One region of the Leptolyngbya sp. NK1-12 genome, then DNA from elsewhere that is predicted to be linked to it. Evidence: riboswitches for the same ligand, from Rfam matches in the RefSeq annotation. Region 1 holds a riboswitch; each other region holds the start of a gene.
The links. Region 1 has a riboswitch for cobalamin ahead of HJG54_RS21300 (sirohydrochlorin chelatase). Riboswitches for the same ligand answer to the same signal wherever they lie in the genome.

Region 1 (4,389 bases):
TAGTTTTGAGTTTTGAGTTTTGAGTTGGGCAGCGCATTAGATTTCATAAAAGAGCTAGGTATTCTACTTCAAGACATAGACCTTATGGTTCTAGCCAGCTACAGGAGTATACAGAACTCAAAACTACGCGCTCTGCTCAACGGCAGCCCATCGCCAATACGCAAACTCAAAACTTAAAACTCAAAACTTAAAACTCAAAACTCCCCTACCCCCACCCCATCGGCCCAGAGGCCAGAAATAGCTCTTTCAGTCCGCCAACGCCAATTTCAATCGCTAGGGCCGCCAAGAGAAAGCCCAGGAGTTGGGTAGCAATAATGGCCCCTTCCGCTCCGATCCAGCGGTCGATAAAAGCCGATTGCCGCATGATGAACCAGGTCACCAGCATGGCCACTACAATGCCAGCCACAACGCTGATGTAGTTGGAGTAGAGGTTGCCACTGTCGTCGGATACCAGCAGCATGACTGTAGTTAGGGTGCCGGGACCCGCCAGCAGTGGCAGCGCCAGAGGTGTAATCGCCACATCTCGATTCGGCTCGGTAATCGGCTCATCTAGTTTACCTCGGAGCATATCTAGGGCAATCAGTAGCAGCAGCAAGCCTCCAGCCACTTCTAGCGACGCCATGCTGATGTGCAGGTAATTGAGAATCGGCTGGCCGATCAGGGTAAAGGTGATTAAAACCGCCGTCGCCACCAGCGCAGCCCGGGTAATCACGCCATTTCGTTCCTCTGGCTCCATGCCTTTAGTAAGAACCAGAAATACAGGCGCATTGCCCAGTGCATCGGCTAAAACAAAAACGGCGATAAACGCTCTGACGAACAGAGATACATCCATTTACGTAGAGGAAAGAGTCCTTGGGCTTGAGTCAGTTGAATTTGGTGATCCTGTAGGGCCTATAAACGTCTCGCTGACGCCAAGATGTTTGCGCTCTGCACAGGCGATGCGAACGCACTGGCTTGATTGTTTGGTTGAATTACTTAGTATCACACTTTGTATCCAAACCGCTGCTGCCATCTCAACTTGTTCACCCCAATCTTCAATCTGGTCAAAAATCCGATCAAGCTATCAACGTCTATTTCACTAGAGCAAATTATGGGCAAACCGTGGACAAACCATGGGCAAATCGAGGGCAAATCAACAGAAGGCAGGAGCATGGCTGGACAAGACCAGACAAGATCGAATAAATGTAATGATTTCTAGACATAACGTAACAAAAACTTAACAAACAAGTAAACTTATATAGAGCGCATCTGAGCTAAATCGTGGCTTCCTAAGCCATATCTATTTTCGAGAGCTAAATCCAGAGCTAAATCTGGCAGTCGGCTGAATCCGTACTTGTCTAGATGCTCAACTAGAAACGCAGAGACGAAGGGAGTATTGCATCAATGAGTCTTCAGTCCGTCAAGGCAAAGTTGCTGGCAGTTAGCCTGTTTGCTCTATCTGCCTGCGGAACAGTGGCGTTGTTCAGCGCTGTACCGGTGATTGCTCGCATCCTTTCGGATGGTGCTCCGTCCACTCCGCCTCAGTTTCAAGCTTTTCCTCAGCCGTCTGTTCGGCCAACCTTACCACCGTCGAGCCGCTCCAAAACCAATGTCCGCTGGTAAGTATCCCCTCCCCAGGTATGTTTAGCTACAGGCGATGAGATAAGATAGCGGAGCAAACGTGAACAGTAGCTTGAGCGGGAAAGTTTGGTGTAATGCCAACGCTGTGCCGCAACTGTGAGAAAAGTTTTAGGTTCTAAGTTTTAAGTTCTAAGTTAGTCATTCAAAACTCAAAACTCAAAACTCAAAACTTTTTTAAGCCAGAACACCGTCTTGCTGCTTTTTCACTCTATTTCCTGCGTTGCACAGGGAAGGAGTCCGCTCTCTCCATGACTTTTACTAATAGTAATCAGTTGATTCAGGTGTTCCCGGCTGACACCTTGCCCTTCATGCAGTCTAATGACTCGATAGAGCTGTCGCCACTGCCGCTCCAGCGTCCTGTCCTGTTGATTGGGCATGGGAGCCGGGATCTAGAAGGACGCCAGGGTCTGCTCGATTTTGCCACTGCCTATCAAGCGCTCGATTCGTCCCGTCCGGTAATTCCCTGCTTCTTGGAGCTAACCGAACCCACGATTCAGCAAGGAGTTGACCAATGCGTTGAGCTGGGCTACACCGATTTATCGGCACTGCCAATTCTGCTGTTCGCGGCTCGCCATAACAAGTTTGATGTTACGAACGAACTGGATCGCGCCCGCCTGCGCCATCCGCAAGTGAAATTTCACTATGGCCGCCACTTTGGCATCACTCCTGCCTTATTAGACCTGTGGCACACGCGGCTGGAGGAATTAGACCGGCCAGAGTGGAACCCCAGAGGCATCGCTCGGCAAGATACGGTACTGCTGTTTGTGGGGCGTGGTTCCAGCGATCCGGATGCCAATGGCGATGTGTTCAAAATGGCGCGTATGCTCTGGGAAGGCAGCGGCTATCAAACCGTGGAAACCTGCTTTATTGGGATTACCCACCCCCGGTTGGAGGAAGGTTTCCGTCGCGCTCGGCTATACGAACCAAAGCGAATTATTGTCCTGCCCTACTTCCTGTTTACAGGAGCACTCGTCAAGAAAATCTTCATGATTACAGCAGAGCAGCAGGAGTTATATCCAGACATCTCGATGGTTTACCTGCCGGAAATGGGGCTGCATCCCCAGCTATTTCAGGTATTGCGGGAGCGCGAAATCGAAACCCAGCTTGGGCAGGTGCAGATGAACTGCGAAATGTGCAAGTTCCGTCTAGCTGCCGTTGGTCAGGGTGGCCATCACCATCATGACCACGCGCACGACGACCATGCGCACCACCACGACCACTCCGATAGCCCGCGCTCCCATAGCCACAACCCCTCTCATGGTGATCGCCATGCCCACAGTCATGACCACGCGCACAGTCATGACCATCCGGCTAGCGACCCCTACGCTGAGCCAGAGCAATATCATCAACGCATCTGGCAAGTACCGTAAGAAACCGTAAGAAAAGTTTTGAGTTTTGAGTTGGTATGTGGCGTACTTCGCTCTGTCTACCACCGGCAAGACATTTGTGAGCATTTATTGTCAGCGTTGTAGGATCTGAATGTAGGCGCTAACCAATTTGGTTCACTGACCTCCTCACTGACCTAACTCAAAACTTAAACCTTTTACTATGTCTGATGCTAAAGAATTTAATGTGGGCGATCGGGTGCGAGTGATTGCGCTGCCTGCCTATGTTAAAACGGCTGAACCGATGCCGATGCTGCGTCCACCCAACGTGATTCAATTGGGCGAAGAGGGAGTGGTGCTAGATCGGCGTCCGGGTGGGTTTTGGGGCGTGCGGTTTGCCAAAGGCGCGTTTCTGATGGACAGTCAGTACATTGAAGCTGTTAGCAACTAGAACAAGCCCAGAACAAGACCCATTCAGCCACAGCAGGTAGGCAAATCCGTACGACCAGAATCGTGCGTTTCACTGTTGTATTCAGGCCATAGCCGATACAATTCAGATAACTATCAATTTGTCGCATCTGGATGGTTTAATACAGTATTCACTGGGGTTATCGGTATATGAATCAAGCTAAAACCGTTGCGCTATTAGGGTTACTGAGTGGGTTGCTGATTGCACTGGGCTACTGGATCGGGGGATCCGGCGGTGCGCTGATTGGGTTGATCATCGCAGCAGTGACCAATTTCGTCTCCTGGTACTCTTCAGACAAAATTGCTTTGGCGGCCTATCGTGCTCAGCCGTTGAGTCAGGCACAAGCGCCCGAACTGTATGCAATGGTGGAGCGCCTATCTCAACGGGCTGGTCTGCCGATGCCGCGTCTCTATGTGGTGCCATCAATGGGAGCCAACGCCTTCGCTACCGGACGCAATCCGCAAAATGCTGCCGTGGCCGTAACGCAGGGCATTGTCAACCTACTGCCAGCCGATGAACTCGAAGCCGTGATTGCCCATGAACTGAGCCACATCAAAAATCGCGATACCCTAACTCAGGCCGTAGCTGCGACCGTGGCTGGAGCGATTTCCTATCTGGCCCAGGTGATGCAGTTCGGCATGATGTTTGGCGGAGGACGAAATCGGGAGGGCGGCAATCCGTTTGGCATGCTGTTTGCGATTATTTTGGCTCCGTTGGCAGCTTCCGTAATTCAAATGGCGATTTCACGGACGCGGGAGTTTGAAGCCGATGCGGGAGCAGCCCGTTTGACTGGAAATCCCCGCGCTTTAGCCAGAGCCTTACAGCGGTTAGAAGCGGGCGCTCGCCAAATGCCGATGCAGGCAAATCCAGCTTTTGAACCGCTGTTGATCATCAATCCGTTTTCCGGTCAGTTTTTGGCCAACCTATTTGCTACCCATCCGTCTACAGAAGCTCGGATTCAAAATCTACTGCGGG
Region 2 (4,389 bases), on a different replicon from region 1:
GGTCAAACCCAATTCCCGTATTAGTGATGAACCGGATGTGATGCGTTTCATCACGTACCCAGGGGTAAGGCAATCTAATCCAAGCTGTTTGCAATCGGGGTAATTCTCCCGGTGGCGTTTGGGTAAAGTTCCAGTAGGCTCCGTCAACCTGAACCTGGGCAATTTGCATCGGTTCAGAACCGCTGGCTCTCACAAATAAAGAGATGCCTTGATCGTCGAGCAGCGTTCGCTCTACGGTCAGCTTCTCAATCGGAGGGGCTGAAACTCCTAAAGGTTCAAGTGGATTGCTAGAGAGAAACACTCCAATTGCGATCGCCAGTGCAACGAGCGGCAAGATAATCCAGAGCCACGTCTTTCTCATGCCACCACCTCAAACGCGCTCATCCAACCCAGTTCCAAAAATTCTGACTGGTGAGCATGAAACATATAAATGCCTGGTTCATGCTCCTGGAATGTAAATTCCAAAATGCCCCGCTGAGCTTGGCATTGCATGACTGTATCAACCGTTCGTAGCGTCGGTATTAATGTGGTGCCGTGGTCGTAGTAATCAAAAAAATTTCCGTGGAGATGAAAAGAGTTGATCGGGTCAAACTCAGTGACATTAATTAAATACACTCTCACTGGACGATCGCGCTCGATCCGAATCGGGCGTTTCATAAATTCATGCGGAATCGTATTGACAGCGTAGAATTCGTTTTCGTCATCAAAATTAGTGTCAAACGCATTCATCACCATCAGAAACTCTTGCCACCTGGCATTTTGCGGAGTGCCGAGTAACCGAGACTGAGCTTTTTCTTGTTGATCAGGATGTCGTTGAGGGTCAGGATCGATAATAAACGCGCCGTAGAGTCCCTTGTGCAGGTGTCGTTTAAATGGCGCAGAGTGACAGTGATAAAGGTGACAGCCAAAGGGTTTGGCATCAAACTCATACACTACCTCCTGTTGAGGAAATGCTTCGAGCGTACCCGGAACCCCGTCCTGCCGCGCTGAGTGAATACCGTGAAAATGAAGCGTGTGGGGATGAACACCTGGATTTTTGAAGCGAATCCGGATGCGATCGCCCTCTGTCACGCGCAGTGTGGGACCCGGAACGCGCCCATTATAGGTCCAGGCAGGGTAAACCACTCCAGGGGCAATCTCAACTTCCTGTTCTGCAATTGAGATTTCAAACTCGCGCAACGTCTTGCCATCAGGCAATTGCGAGACGTTTCCTACCTCCCAATCCGTCAAGATCGCTTGTGGGTCAAACCCATTGCGGGAATTGTCTACATCTCCCATCGTCATACTGCCTCCATGCATCGGCACAGAATGACCTGAAGGGATGCCAGTGTCCGCAGACGCGAGAGTTTGGGCAAAAACACTGTTGGGCAGAAGCTTACCCAGTAATGCCCCAACACCCAATACACCACCACCAATGAGCGATCGCCGTTTGAGGCTCAAATCCATAGTCCCTTCTTTTCATATTTCTTTCATAATTCCACAAGTTAGCGCACTTTGATTGGTTTTAGCCATTAAAGTTTGTAAGCGAAGTGGACTAGCAAATGCTCATACTTTTAGTAGAGAGAAACTATTAAGCTCTGGGTGCATACATCATCACCAGAACACCCACTAAGACAATGGCGGCTCCGACCCAATCCAGGCGATCGGGCACAATTTTGTCTACCTGCCAGCCCCACATGATGGAAAGAATAATGAAAACTCCACCATAGGCAGCATAGGCTCGACCAAAGCTTGCAGGTTGAAGGGTTGCAGCAAAGCCATAAGCTGTGAGTAAAACGATTCCACTTAATGCAAGCCAGCCGCTCCTTCCTTCGCGTATCCACAGCCAGACGAGGTATCCGCCACCAATTTCGCATAAACCAGATAACACAAAATAGAAAAGGGATTGGAGCATAGTCTTCAAGTCCTTACTGCCGAGGGTTAGCCCCAGCGTAAACCCAAACAGCGATCGCATCAGTACTTAATAATTCTAAATTTTTCTCACCAAGATCATAAAACTGTTGTATAGTCCTGAAGCAATCGGTTCTGACGGGGAGCAGCCGCCAGACGCGAGGGGGAAAGAGTAGTGCAAATCTACCGCTGTCCCGCAACTGTGAGGAGAATCAACACTCTAAGTCAGGATGCCCGCCGATACTTAGTCCCATAAGTCAATTAATCTGCGAGGTACAGATGATGGTTAGTTCTACTTCTCTTTGGAGACGCACCAAACAAGTTACGCTTTCAGTTCCGATTCAGGTGGCTTTGCTGACTAGTTTATGTGCGCTTATTCTCTGGACGCTGTATTTCAGTACCTATCCGCCTGTACATGACGCTTTGCACACGACACGACATGGTACGGCGGCAGTTGCCTGTCATTAAAGTCATTACAGTGTGATCCAGACTTAGAGAATTTGTCATGAAAAATTTGAAGTATGTTGGCGTGGCTTTAGCAGCCAGCCTTGTTTGTGTATTCCTCTGGTTTAATCCTCTTCCTTCCCATGCGTCTCAGCCTAGTGTGCTGTTGCAGACTGAACCGTTTTTGAGCCAAGTGGTTCCTGACGAAGCGCCCGTTCGGATTGCGTTGCAAGCAGTTGATGCAACGGGGCAGCCCTTATCAAATGTGCAGTTTCAACTGCAACTTTCAACCCCTGTCAAAACCCCTTGGTTCACCTCTGACTTCCCAGTTGTGGAAGGAACTCAATTGCTCGAACTCAGTGCAAAAGCTCCTAGCGGGAAACTAGAGTTTGAACAAGTGATGCCAATTCGGGGAGACTACACTCTCAAGGCTCAAGTAGAACCTCTTGTCGCGGGTGCATTTGAGCCATTCGAGCAATCGTTGCAGCTTTCAGTGCCTGAAAATACTACGAAGTATAGAAATGCTGCTATTTTGATTGGCATTCTAATGATCGTTGGAGTTGCTAGCGGCTGGGTAATTGGAGGTGATCAGACAGTTCGAGACGGTGAGGTTGCGCCTCAACCCATACGACTACTGCTGAGTGCTGCTACAGTTGTTGCGATCGCGGTTCTTTTATTTGTCAATATTAATGCGGAACTTGCAGCTGCTCATAGTCATGGGGAAATGCAATCTGTAACAGCTTCACCTGTACAGAAATCAGAAGATTTTGAGATTCGTTTGTCGGGCGATCAGCAGGCAATAGTCGGACAGCTTGCAAGCCAAACCATTCAAGTTGTCAATGCGAAAACTGGCAATCCCGAAGCAGACATTATTGTCAATGTGGAAGCAATTGCGCTTAAGGATAATAAACAGATGTTTGCCTATTACGGCAGAACAAACAACCAGGGTAACTTAACTTGGAAGGAGCAATTTTTCGATGGCGCACCTCATCAAGTTGTGGCAAAAATTGCACCTCCTAGTAGTTTGACATTACGGGTGAGCCACGAAGTAGAAGTCGAAGGAATTGCACCTCCTCTCTATATTCGGTTTATCTCGCTCAGTTACTACACGGGAATTTTTGTTCTAAGTTTGTTAGCTGGCGTTTGGTTACATCGACAGTCTTCTCGTCCAGTTGGACTGTTTGGTCGTTAAACTGCCTACGCTTAAAGTTAAGCCGTCTAACAACCCAGTTAGTCTAAGAACCATTGCTCTACTGATACTCCTTATTCGTAAGCAATGGTTTTGGTCATTGCTGAATCAGCCTATGAAACGGTTTCTGGAAGCCTTCTCTGTCCTCAATCCAACGAAATCATAGTGTCATTCAGCAATGCCTGGTTTTGGTCATTGCTTAGATTGGAGAGGTTTTATGCATCGCCAACATAATGCCAGTAGTACAATCGCTTTCTTCCTCACCATCTTTCTCCTAGTCTTTCCTGCCAATGCTCATAAACCTGAGATTTCGGGCGACGTTGCTGGAACTTTGCATATTGCTATCTATGCAGCCTTACTCCACTGGGGTTCTCGATAACATGAATTTAAGTGATGGCAAGTTTTTGCTCTCGCTAGTATTCTTTCGGTCTACTTGGGTGTTATGTTCCTTTGGGTTCTTATTGTTATCTAACGGCAAAGGCTAAGTTACCCCAGAAACGCTGACAACAGCCCAAACAGCGCAAAACCACCTAAAAAGAGCAGCGTTGCAAACCGGGCTTCACCGTCTTGATGGGCTTCTGGGATAATTTCCTCCACAACCAGGGTCGTGAGAATTCCAGCCGTGAAGGTCAACAACGCCATCTTGACTAGCTCAGATTGTCCGCGCATCCACCAGTAGCCGATCGTTGCTCCTACAAAAATAGGAATCACAAAAGCCGCCGCAATTTGAAACCGTTTACGACGGGGAACGCCCTGTCGCTTAAAGGCAATAATAGTAGCTAATCCTTCTGGTACATCCGCTGGAATCTGACCTAACGCAAGCAGTAATCCTAACTCAGTGGCGATCGTTGAACCTGTTCCAATCA
Region 3 (4,389 bases), 2.2 Mb from region 1:
GATGCCTGCTTGGAATGGTTGCCGCAGGAAACGATTGTGTTTGACGGTGCTCGATACCGGCAGCAGTTGCGGATAGACTTGGCCGATCAAGCCACGTGGCTGGGTTGGGACATCACTCGCTTGGGGCGTAGTGCACGGGGTGAACGGTTTACTACAGGCGAATGGCGTTCCCGCACCGAGGTTTGGCAGAATCAGCGGCTGATTTGGGTTGATCCGCAGTGGATTCAGGGCGGTGGTGAGATGCTAGAGAGTCTGCATGGGTTAGCGGGTTGCGCTGTAATCGGCAGTTTGGCCTTCGTGGGAGCAAGCGTGGGGGCAGCCGGAACAACCATCAGCGACCCATTACTTGAGAAATTGCGTTCCAAGATTGCTGCCCCAACCCAGATGGGAGTGACTCGCCTGCCAACTGGTGTATTGTGTCGCTATCGAGGTGACTCCACGGCTGAAGCCCGCCATTGGTTTGGCGAGATCTGGAATCTGCTGCGGCAAGACTATCTAGAGCGGCCAAGCTGCATTCCGCGAGTTTGGCAAGTTTCAAGCTTGCGGTAAGCTCCGATGGCATAGGTCGATCTTCCAGCCCGCTTCGGTCAATTATAGTAAAAAGTACCATAATAGAAGAGCAGGGCGAGTCATTCAATGCAATTCACTGCCTTTTGGTTCGAGATTTTGTCCGCTGTGAATTTTGCCCGCTGTGAAATGACGACAAACAACTGTTTGCGAGATATCCATGAGCGTAACCACCCAATTGCCCATTCCGGCTCATTTTGATCGTTCCAGCGTCGCTGAGGTTTGGCGCGTTCCCTATCAAGTTCGAGCTGCCGAAGCCCAAGCTTGGGCCAAGCAACACCAGATTCGGCCTGCCGCTGAGGATAAGCGCCGCATTTGTCTGCTGGCTATTGATGTGCAAAATACTTTCTGCATTCCGGGCTACGAGCTGTTTGTGGGCGGACGCTCTGGCATGGGAGCCGTGGAGGACAACATCCGCCTCTGTGAATTTATCTACCGCAACCTGGGCCAAATCACTGAAATTGCCCTGACAATGGATACCCATACCGCCGCCCAGATTTTCCATTCCCTATTTTGGATTGACCAAGCGGGCAACCATCCACCTGCCATGGCGATGATTTCGTTGGAAGATCTGGAGCAGGGCCGCTGGCAGGTGAATCCCGCCGTTGCCGTCAATCTTGGGAAGGACTACGACGAGCTACAGACCTATGCCCGCCACTACGTGCGTCAGCTCAGCCAAGCCAACAAGTATTTGCTGACCATCTGGCCCTACCATTCGATGCTGGGTGGCATTGGGCATGCGATTGTCTCTGCGGTGGAAGAAGCCTGCTTTTTCCACAATTTGGCTCGCGGCAGCCAAACTCGGTTTGAGATCAAGGGCGGCAATCCCCTGACGGAAAACTACTCGGCCCTGAAGCCAGAAGTATTGGTAGATCAAAACCAGCAGACAATTGCCCAGGAAAATCGCGCCTTTTTGCAGCGGCTGCTCAGCTTCGATGCGATTGTGATTGCCGGTCAAGCCAAAAGTCACTGTGTCGCCTGGACCGTCGCCGATTTGCTGAACGAAATTGAGGCCACCGATCCGAAGCTGGCCCAAAAGGTGTACCTGCTAGAGGATTGCACCTCGGCAGTGGTGGTGCCCGATGTGGTGGACTTCACCGAACAGGCCGATGCGGCCTATCAGCGCTTTGCCGAGGCTGGGATGCATCTAGTTAAATCCACCGAACCGATCGAGGCTTGGGTCCGTTTATAAAAGCCTACTGGGATAGCTGCGCCCACTCCTCCGGCAACAGATTGGCGACCAGCTCAAACCCACCTTGTCCATCTGGTTTGACGACATAGGCGACGCCCTGCGGTTCGGGGTAAATTCCGGTGGCGGCTTCAAACACATCATCATGGCCGACAATTACCGTATTGGTGCCGCTAGCAGGTAGGGCGGTCAGCATCGGCATGACGGCAGCTCGCATCTGCTGCACCTGCTCCTCGGTGTACTCCTCTGCCGGAGGGAAGTTGAGGGCGGCTCGTTTTTCATAGCGGCCAAAGGCCAGATCGGCAGTCTGCCAAGCGCGGCAGTATTCGCTGGAGTAGACCTGACCGACGGGAATTTGCAGATTCTGAAAGGCTTTGCCAATCGTCCTCGCCTGCTGCCAGCCCACTTCACTCAGCATCCGCTGGGTTGAGCAATCGCCCATTGTGGCGGAAACTTGATCGGCGTAGTCTTTTTCGGTTTGAGCATGGCGGAAGTAAATCACATAGCCACCCTGCCGCAATGCATTCACCAAATCAGCGCCGGTCAAGCGATCTTGAAAGGTTGGCGTCGCCCCTTCACCGCCTTCGCCGCCTTCGCCGCCTTGGGCTAACCGTTGCTCTACCAAAATCTCAGCCTGGGGTGGCTGCGCATGTCCTGACGGACTGTCTGATGATGCAACTGCCGCAGGGACTGCTCCCAGCAAGGAATAAACGCCCACACCCACCCAAATTTTGATCTTATTGCTTCCCATGACCGTTTTTTGGCACCTTATTTTTGGCATTAGAGTTAGCTGCAACAAGGCAATAGCTGACTAGTTTCCTGGCCGCAGCACAAGCGTCTGAGCTAGAAACTGTTTTTTCAGCCGCTCACCTTGTTAAGAATAATTTGCGTTAATCATACGGCCAATTTGATTTTTTTTGAAGCGCTTGCTGAGGAGAATCATGAAGCTCTATTACGTCATTTCACTGAATTGTGCGGTTTGTGACGTAATCTAGTTTGCCGTCACCCAAGGTGATATAGTCAGGAAACTCGATTGGTTCTAGCGGGGAGCAGTCGCTAGACGCAAGGGGGAAAGTGCAGTGTCAGTCTGCCGCTGTCCCGCAGCTGTGAGAAAGTTTTGAGTTTTGAGTTTTGAGTTTTGAGTTTTAAGTTTTGCATCACCAACTCAAAACTCAAAACTCAAAACTCAAAACTTTTCAAGCCAGAACACCCGCCAATCGTGGCATGTTCATTTCATCTGCGAGGTACGGATGGTGCGTAGTTCAATGCGTCGTTCAATGGGTTCTCAACTTAGAAAACGGAGCCGGCTCAGTCAGTTATCGCTGCCGCTGGTTAGCAGTGCAGGTCTTTTGCTGACGGCAACGCCGGTTCTGGCTCACCATGCAATGGCAGGCCGCTTACCGGCTAATTTTGTCGAAGGATTTTTGTCGGGGTTGGCGCATCCAGTGATTGGGCTGGATCACCTGGCTTTTGTAGTCGCGGTGGGGCTGTTGGCTGCTACCGAACCAATGGGCCTGGTGATTCCCATCGCCTTTATTCTGACCGCCATGCTGGGCACGGGTTTACATCTGATCTCGGTACCGTTACCGGCGGTGGAGCTGCTAGTTTCGGGGTCGATTCTGCTGTTTGGCAGTTTACTGGTGCGGCAAACCAAACTGAGTCTGCCGATGGTCGCTGGGTTAGCTGCCTTAGCGGGGCTATTCCACGGCTATGCCTACGGAGAGGCCATCTTTGGGGCTGAGATGACGCCGTTGCTTTCGTATCTGATTGGATTTACGGCAATTCAGCTTCTGATTGCCCTGAGTGCCTTTTGGGTAGGTCGTCGGCTGCTGCGGCAACCGGGCCGCGAGTCAGCGAATTTGCGTTCGGCGGGTCTGGTGATTTGCGGGATTGGGATTGCCTTTTTCGCATCTCAGGTTGTAGCCACGGTTTTGCCAGTTTAGGTTGGCTCAGGCTAGGCATCAATTAATCGCATCAATTAATCGCATCAATTAATCCCGTTTCCTTGAACGATATACTTCACGGTTGTCAAGGATTCCAGGCTAATCAACCCACGGCGGTGCCCTTTCTGATTCGACATGCCTAGCGCAATCGGGGTGCCGCGTTTGGGGTTGCGGTGAAAGCGAGGAGAGGCGTTGATATAGGCAATGGCGCTGTTGATGCTGGTGGCAAATTGGCGGCTTTCTTGGTAGGACTCGGTGGCTAGACAGTCCGCGTGGCCGCTACTGTGCTGATTGATCCAGGCAATCGCGCTTTCTAGACTATCCACGACTTTGAAGGCGATTGTATCGCTCAGATAGGCTCGATTCCATTCCGCCGCATCGGCCACCATCGAGAACATATCGGGAAATTCGCTGGCCAGTTCTGCATCGCCGCGTAGATGAAAGCCCTTATCCTTCAAGCTGTTCCAGAGCATGGTCAGGGCCGTGGAGCTGTGTTGCCGGTGAATCAGCACCTTCTCAATCGCATTTACCGGGTCCGGTTCGGTCTGATGGCTGTCTAGAATCATCCAGCGGGCGATATCGAGGCTGCCCGTGGGCGACCAGTAGAGATAGCAGTTGCCAATTGCGGTCCGCAATACGGGAGCCGTTGCTTGTCGGATCACCTGCTGCACCAAGCTAGAACGACCGTAG
Region 4 (4,389 bases), 1.1 Mb from region 1:
TAACGCTGGAGAAGCGAGAATCGGACTGTAGCTGTTGAACCCAAAGAGCCGCATCCTCTACAAGCGTATCAAAGGTAACATCAGCCTCCTGCCGCACTGCGGAGGCACTCTCTGCCACACCACGCTTGTCATACCGAACCGAGGCAATCCCATACTCCGCCAATCCCTCTGCTAGGAGTTTGAGGCTATTGTTTGGTTTGGGCAGGACAGCGCTATTCCCGTCACGGTCGGTTGGCCCTGAACCAGCAATGATCAAGACCACGGGGGGCTGGTTAGACTTTGGAACAAGCTGTGTGCCGTGAATCCTGCCGGTTGGAGTTGTAATATGGACTGCTGTTGACTCTGGTTCTGGGATGGTAGCACCAGCAATCAAAAGCGAGAAGGCGGGCACGATTGGACCAATCAGCAGGGCAATCAAACGGTGTAGATGCAAAAACATAGAGCTTCGTTCCTAATTCAGCGGTTGCCTGACCTGATTTCCAACCTGATCAATCTCTAATCGTACGACTTGAGCCAGTTGTACACCTATAGGCGGCGGCAGAAACATCCCGCCGTTAGTGACGATATGACAATTTTCTAGCTCAGCATAGGATGCTTTAACTCATGGTGGCTAGTGCTCAGCTCAACAAAACAATCGGTTCAGTGACCATCAAATCTGCTCATGTAAGCAATAAAGGCTGCTTTTTGTATCTTTAGCTACAGTTTTTTAGACTAAAAGCATCAAGAGCAAATCATGAATTAAAAGAGATTAGACTATGAAATCGCAACTGAGCTGGAAAGAATACCAAGCACTCGAATTTCTGACTGAGCCGTCGGCTAACACTGTCTCTAAAGCTGTATCTCTGAGGCTGAAAACTCGGTTAAACCACATCTGGCAAAGTCTGGTTGCTTATTTCAGCACCTCGACTGAACCGCATGTGTGGCGCAATGAAGACAGCAATGGCCAAGTGGTTTGGCATGCCTATGATCCGGTGACGAACCAGTCGGTTCAGCAAGCATCGATGGATGAAATGCGCGTTTGGCTAGAGGAACGACACTATCAGACGCTGTAGGCGTTTTCAGCAACTCAAGCTGCTTTCCGCTTTTTAAGAATGTCGAGAAATGCATAGACTGCAGGCGGGTGCAGAGCCTCTGCAAGGACGGCTACCCCAATCACTCGCCAAAGGGGTACCGGCAAACTATAAATCTGCACTGCTGCCGGAATTGGTTCAGCCGCTAGGCGAGGCAGAATTGTCGCACCTAACCCCTGTGCCACTAGGCTGACAATGGTGGCATCGGTTCCTACCTCGTAGCCAATCTGGAGCGGATACCCCTGTGCTTCTATGTGATTGTGCAACTGCTGCATCATTAAATCGCTCCTAGGCGGCATGATCAGCGGTTGAGTCACCAAGTCTTGCCAGGAGAGTGATTCGCCTTTGGGGTGAAAGCTAGGAGGCAGTAGGGCCACAAACTCATCCCTCAAAATTTCCCAGGCGGCAATATCGCTGTCATGTACGGGAATTAAGGTAAAACCGATGTCGGCTCGTCCTTCGCGCAGGGCTTGCTCGACTTGCGGGTAATCATCATGTTCGGTGAGGCTAACGGCAATGGCTGGAAACCGCTGATGAAAATCGGCAATCACGGAGGGCAGCAGATGGGTTGCCACACTGCGAAACGAGGCAATCCGCACCTGTCCGCCCTGCAATCCTCTCGCTAATTCAGCCGCTCTGCTAATCTGATCGGCCCGATGCACAATTTCGCGGGCATGCTTGACGATTTCGGCTCCAATCGGGGTCAGATGTGCTCCATGCCGGCCTCGCAGAAACAACACCACGCCCAAATGGTCTTCTAGGGCTGCAATTGCATGGCTGACTGCCGACTGGGAGATCTCTAGATGCAGGGCCGCTTCCGTGAAGTTCTCATGCTCAGCAACCGCGACTAAAATCCGCAGTTGGGATAGCTTCATTTGATTTTGAGGATTGGCTTTCACGGGCACAGCGACCACCTAAGCAACGACCTACTAGTGAGGTTGCTAGTGTACCACTGCCGCTTGCTAGGGAATGTGGCTAGGGAAACGATCAGTCATTCACCCAATGAGATAAAGATAGTGCTAGTGCGGGTATCCTGCCCGTTTTCGGTGCGATGTTTGTAGGCAATAGAGCAGCTTTTAGCTTATTCAGGTCAACCGGGCGGTACTGGCGGTAATACTGCTACTAGTCCGCGTTTCATGGCGGCGGGCCGCTCTCCATAGGGCACATTGCCGGTTGGATGGTGGGTATATTGGCGGCCAAACTGCATCAGTTCTGGAATTGATTGCTGAGGCGACAAGCCACTAAAAATGAAGGTCAGTTTCTCAGCCGCCACAAATGCTACTACACAGGAGCGACTACAGACGCCCATACAGCGCACTGGCTGAATCTGAATGCGCTCACGCCAATCACACTCGTTTACTGCTGCCGTGATCTGGTTAAAGAGCTGTTCGCCTCCACTTAATCCAGCACCATGGGATTCAGGCTGTGGCTGATTGGTTCCAGAAAATCGGCAAAGAGTGCAAACAAACAAAGTGTGGTGAGTCATGGTTGATGATATTGAACAAACAAAACTGATAACTAGGTGTAACTTCTAATTAATTTTGGATCAATTTTTAGCTGATTTTCATTGCTGCATCGACTTGAACAATCTGAGTAGCTGGCTAGAGCTAATAAAAAAATCATCAAGCGACAGATGATTAAGCAAACGGTTGGCAATTTTTCGCTAGCGGCAGACAGAATGCTTATGCACACACGCAAGCACATGTTGCTTGATTAGCTTGCATCGTCTAGGGTATAGATCTGTGAACTATGCTGAATAACTAATTTACCCATCCTGCTTCACTAATCGCAGCCGAATTTGTCAGCCCAAAAGCAGCGATTAAGTAATCGCTCAATATAGCACTAGCTCTATTACTCGCGGATTGGTGCAAAAAACTTTGAAAAAGAGATGGTGCAGCGCTCCCCTGACCGTAAGGCAGGCCAGATTTGAATTTTGTTACTAGCAAGTAAGGCAGAAGTCAAGATCATCTATACCTCGCAGATGAGAGACGGTGAATTAAATCGGCGGGCATTCTGACTGGGAAAGTTACTTGCACCTTCCTTCACAGCTGCGGGACAGTACCGGACTTGCACCGGATTTTCCCCCTTACGTCTGATGGCTGTTCCCCACCAGAACCGATCTCAATGCAGTACCACCATACCACCAATGCGGGATAACGGGTATCTGAATTCATCAGGCTTTACGATTGCAATAAATTTATTCGCTTTGCCTATCAAACCGGAGTATCGGAGTGACTGACTACATCTTCTGGTTTGGATTGAGCTGATTTGGCAAGGGCTGCTTGCTTCGCTTCATAAAACCGATAGGCAATTTGCCCCAAGGAGTAGATCAACACAGCGTTACTGGCAATCCCAATGCCCGCTCCAACCAGCGGAATTGCTTCAACCAAGCTCAACCCGGTCTTGAGCACGCCTGATCCCCCGGTGGATAAACCCCAAATCGCCAAAACTTCGCCGCGTCGAGTTGGCTCATGCAGCGAAAACCCGTATACTGCCGCAATTCGATAGACCATATCGGCCTGTAGAGCAGTTACCGCTGCAATATCAAGGGCCAACAGACTAATCGCAGCAGGCGGTATAACGTTCGTGACTAGACCGGCTCCAGCTGCCTTCATGGCAGTATCGGCAATAATCCGCTGCGCTATCTCACCCGATGTTTCCAGCGGATACTGTTGTCGTAGGGCCGCCACCTCCCGCTCCACCTTTTCCACGTTCACCTGCCCCAAAGCCGCCATCAACCAGTTGACGCCTGGGACCCTCGTGGCGAATTGTACAACCGGATTTTCGGCAATCGGGGTAACAATCCGGCCCACAGTCTCGGTTCCCTGCTCCAGCATTTCCTGTAGCAACGGCATGATTGTGGTTTCGGCGGTGGTAGTTACCGCAGTCAGCATCTGGTTGAATTGGTCAATTGGATTGTTAGGGGTTGACATAGGGCAGGTAGGAATTGGAAGAACGAAGTGGGACTACTCGATCATACCGTCCACTCTAGTGGAGATAGGTTCCAGTTCACGTCTACCTTTCGATGGTTCTCGCCATGTTTTGGTGATAGCTCTCGTCAACAGCTACTCCAGCGCTGCCCGCAAGATCTCGAAGACGGCCTCTAGTTCATCGGAAATCACAAACAGCCTGATCCCTTGAATGATCAGCTTTTCTTGCCGATGAAGTTGTCCAAACTGCCAGATGTCGCCTGTGGTTACGGCTCCTAACACGGTCGGTTGGTCATTTTCTAACCACTGATCCAGCGCACTTAACTCTACAGCTAGCTGAGTAAATCCCCTTGCCAAGTCGGCATTTCTGGCTTCCAGTACAATCACTT

Region 2: linked by a shared signal. The riboswitch ahead of HJG54_RS34500 (CbtB domain-containing protein) and the one ahead of HJG54_RS21300 (sirohydrochlorin chelatase) in region 1 are both predicted to bind cobalamin.
Region 3: linked by a shared signal. The riboswitch ahead of HJG54_RS12050 (HupE/UreJ family protein) and the one ahead of HJG54_RS21300 (sirohydrochlorin chelatase) in region 1 are both predicted to bind cobalamin.
Region 4: linked by a shared signal. The riboswitch ahead of HJG54_RS16630 (DUF1636 domain-containing protein) and the one ahead of HJG54_RS21300 (sirohydrochlorin chelatase) in region 1 are both predicted to bind cobalamin.

Annotation. Positions count from the first base shown of each region.
Region 1 covers NZ_CP053586.1:5,023,121-5,027,509, forward strand. Annotated here, with positions in the region: gene HJG54_RS21290 (MarC family protein) at 206-832, opposite strand; gene HJG54_RS21295 (hypothetical protein) at 1,384-1,602, shown strand; cobalamin riboswitch at 1,634-1,832, shown strand; gene HJG54_RS21300 (sirohydrochlorin chelatase) at 1,869-2,990, shown strand; gene sipA (regulatory protein SipA) at 3,169-3,396, shown strand; gene HJG54_RS21310 (M48 family metalloprotease) at 3,564-4,389, shown strand, end outside.
Region 2 covers NZ_CP053588.1:2,510-6,898, forward strand. Annotated here, with positions in the region: gene HJG54_RS34485 (ZIP family metal transporter) at 1-361, opposite strand, end outside; gene HJG54_RS34490 (multicopper oxidase domain-containing protein) at 358-1,446, opposite strand; gene HJG54_RS34495 (YnfA family protein) at 1,571-1,894, opposite strand; cobalamin riboswitch at 2,004-2,147, shown strand; gene HJG54_RS34500 (CbtB domain-containing protein) at 2,170-2,358, shown strand; gene HJG54_RS34505 (hypothetical protein) at 2,396-3,526, shown strand; gene HJG54_RS34510 (ZIP family metal transporter) at 4,010-4,389, opposite strand, start outside.
Region 3 covers NZ_CP053586.1:2,865,428-2,869,816, forward strand. Annotated here, with positions in the region: gene HJG54_RS12035 (urease accessory protein UreD) at 1-549, shown strand, start outside; gene HJG54_RS12040 (isochorismatase) at 728-1,759, shown strand; gene HJG54_RS12045 (histidine phosphatase family protein) at 1,764-2,507, opposite strand; cobalamin riboswitch at 2,774-2,989, shown strand; gene HJG54_RS12050 (HupE/UreJ family protein) at 3,007-3,699, shown strand; gene HJG54_RS12055 (glutamate-5-semialdehyde dehydrogenase) at 3,744-4,389, opposite strand, start outside.
Region 4 covers NZ_CP053586.1:3,922,268-3,926,656, forward strand. Annotated here, with positions in the region: gene HJG54_RS16615 (alpha/beta hydrolase) at 1-439, opposite strand, end outside; gene HJG54_RS16620 (hypothetical protein) at 756-1,052, shown strand; gene HJG54_RS16625 (LysR family transcriptional regulator) at 1,067-1,975, opposite strand; gene HJG54_RS16630 (DUF1636 domain-containing protein) at 2,161-2,556, opposite strand; cobalamin riboswitch at 3,056-3,205, opposite strand; gene HJG54_RS16635 (EcsC family protein) at 3,284-4,003, opposite strand; gene HJG54_RS16640 (hypothetical protein) at 4,136-4,389, opposite strand, start outside.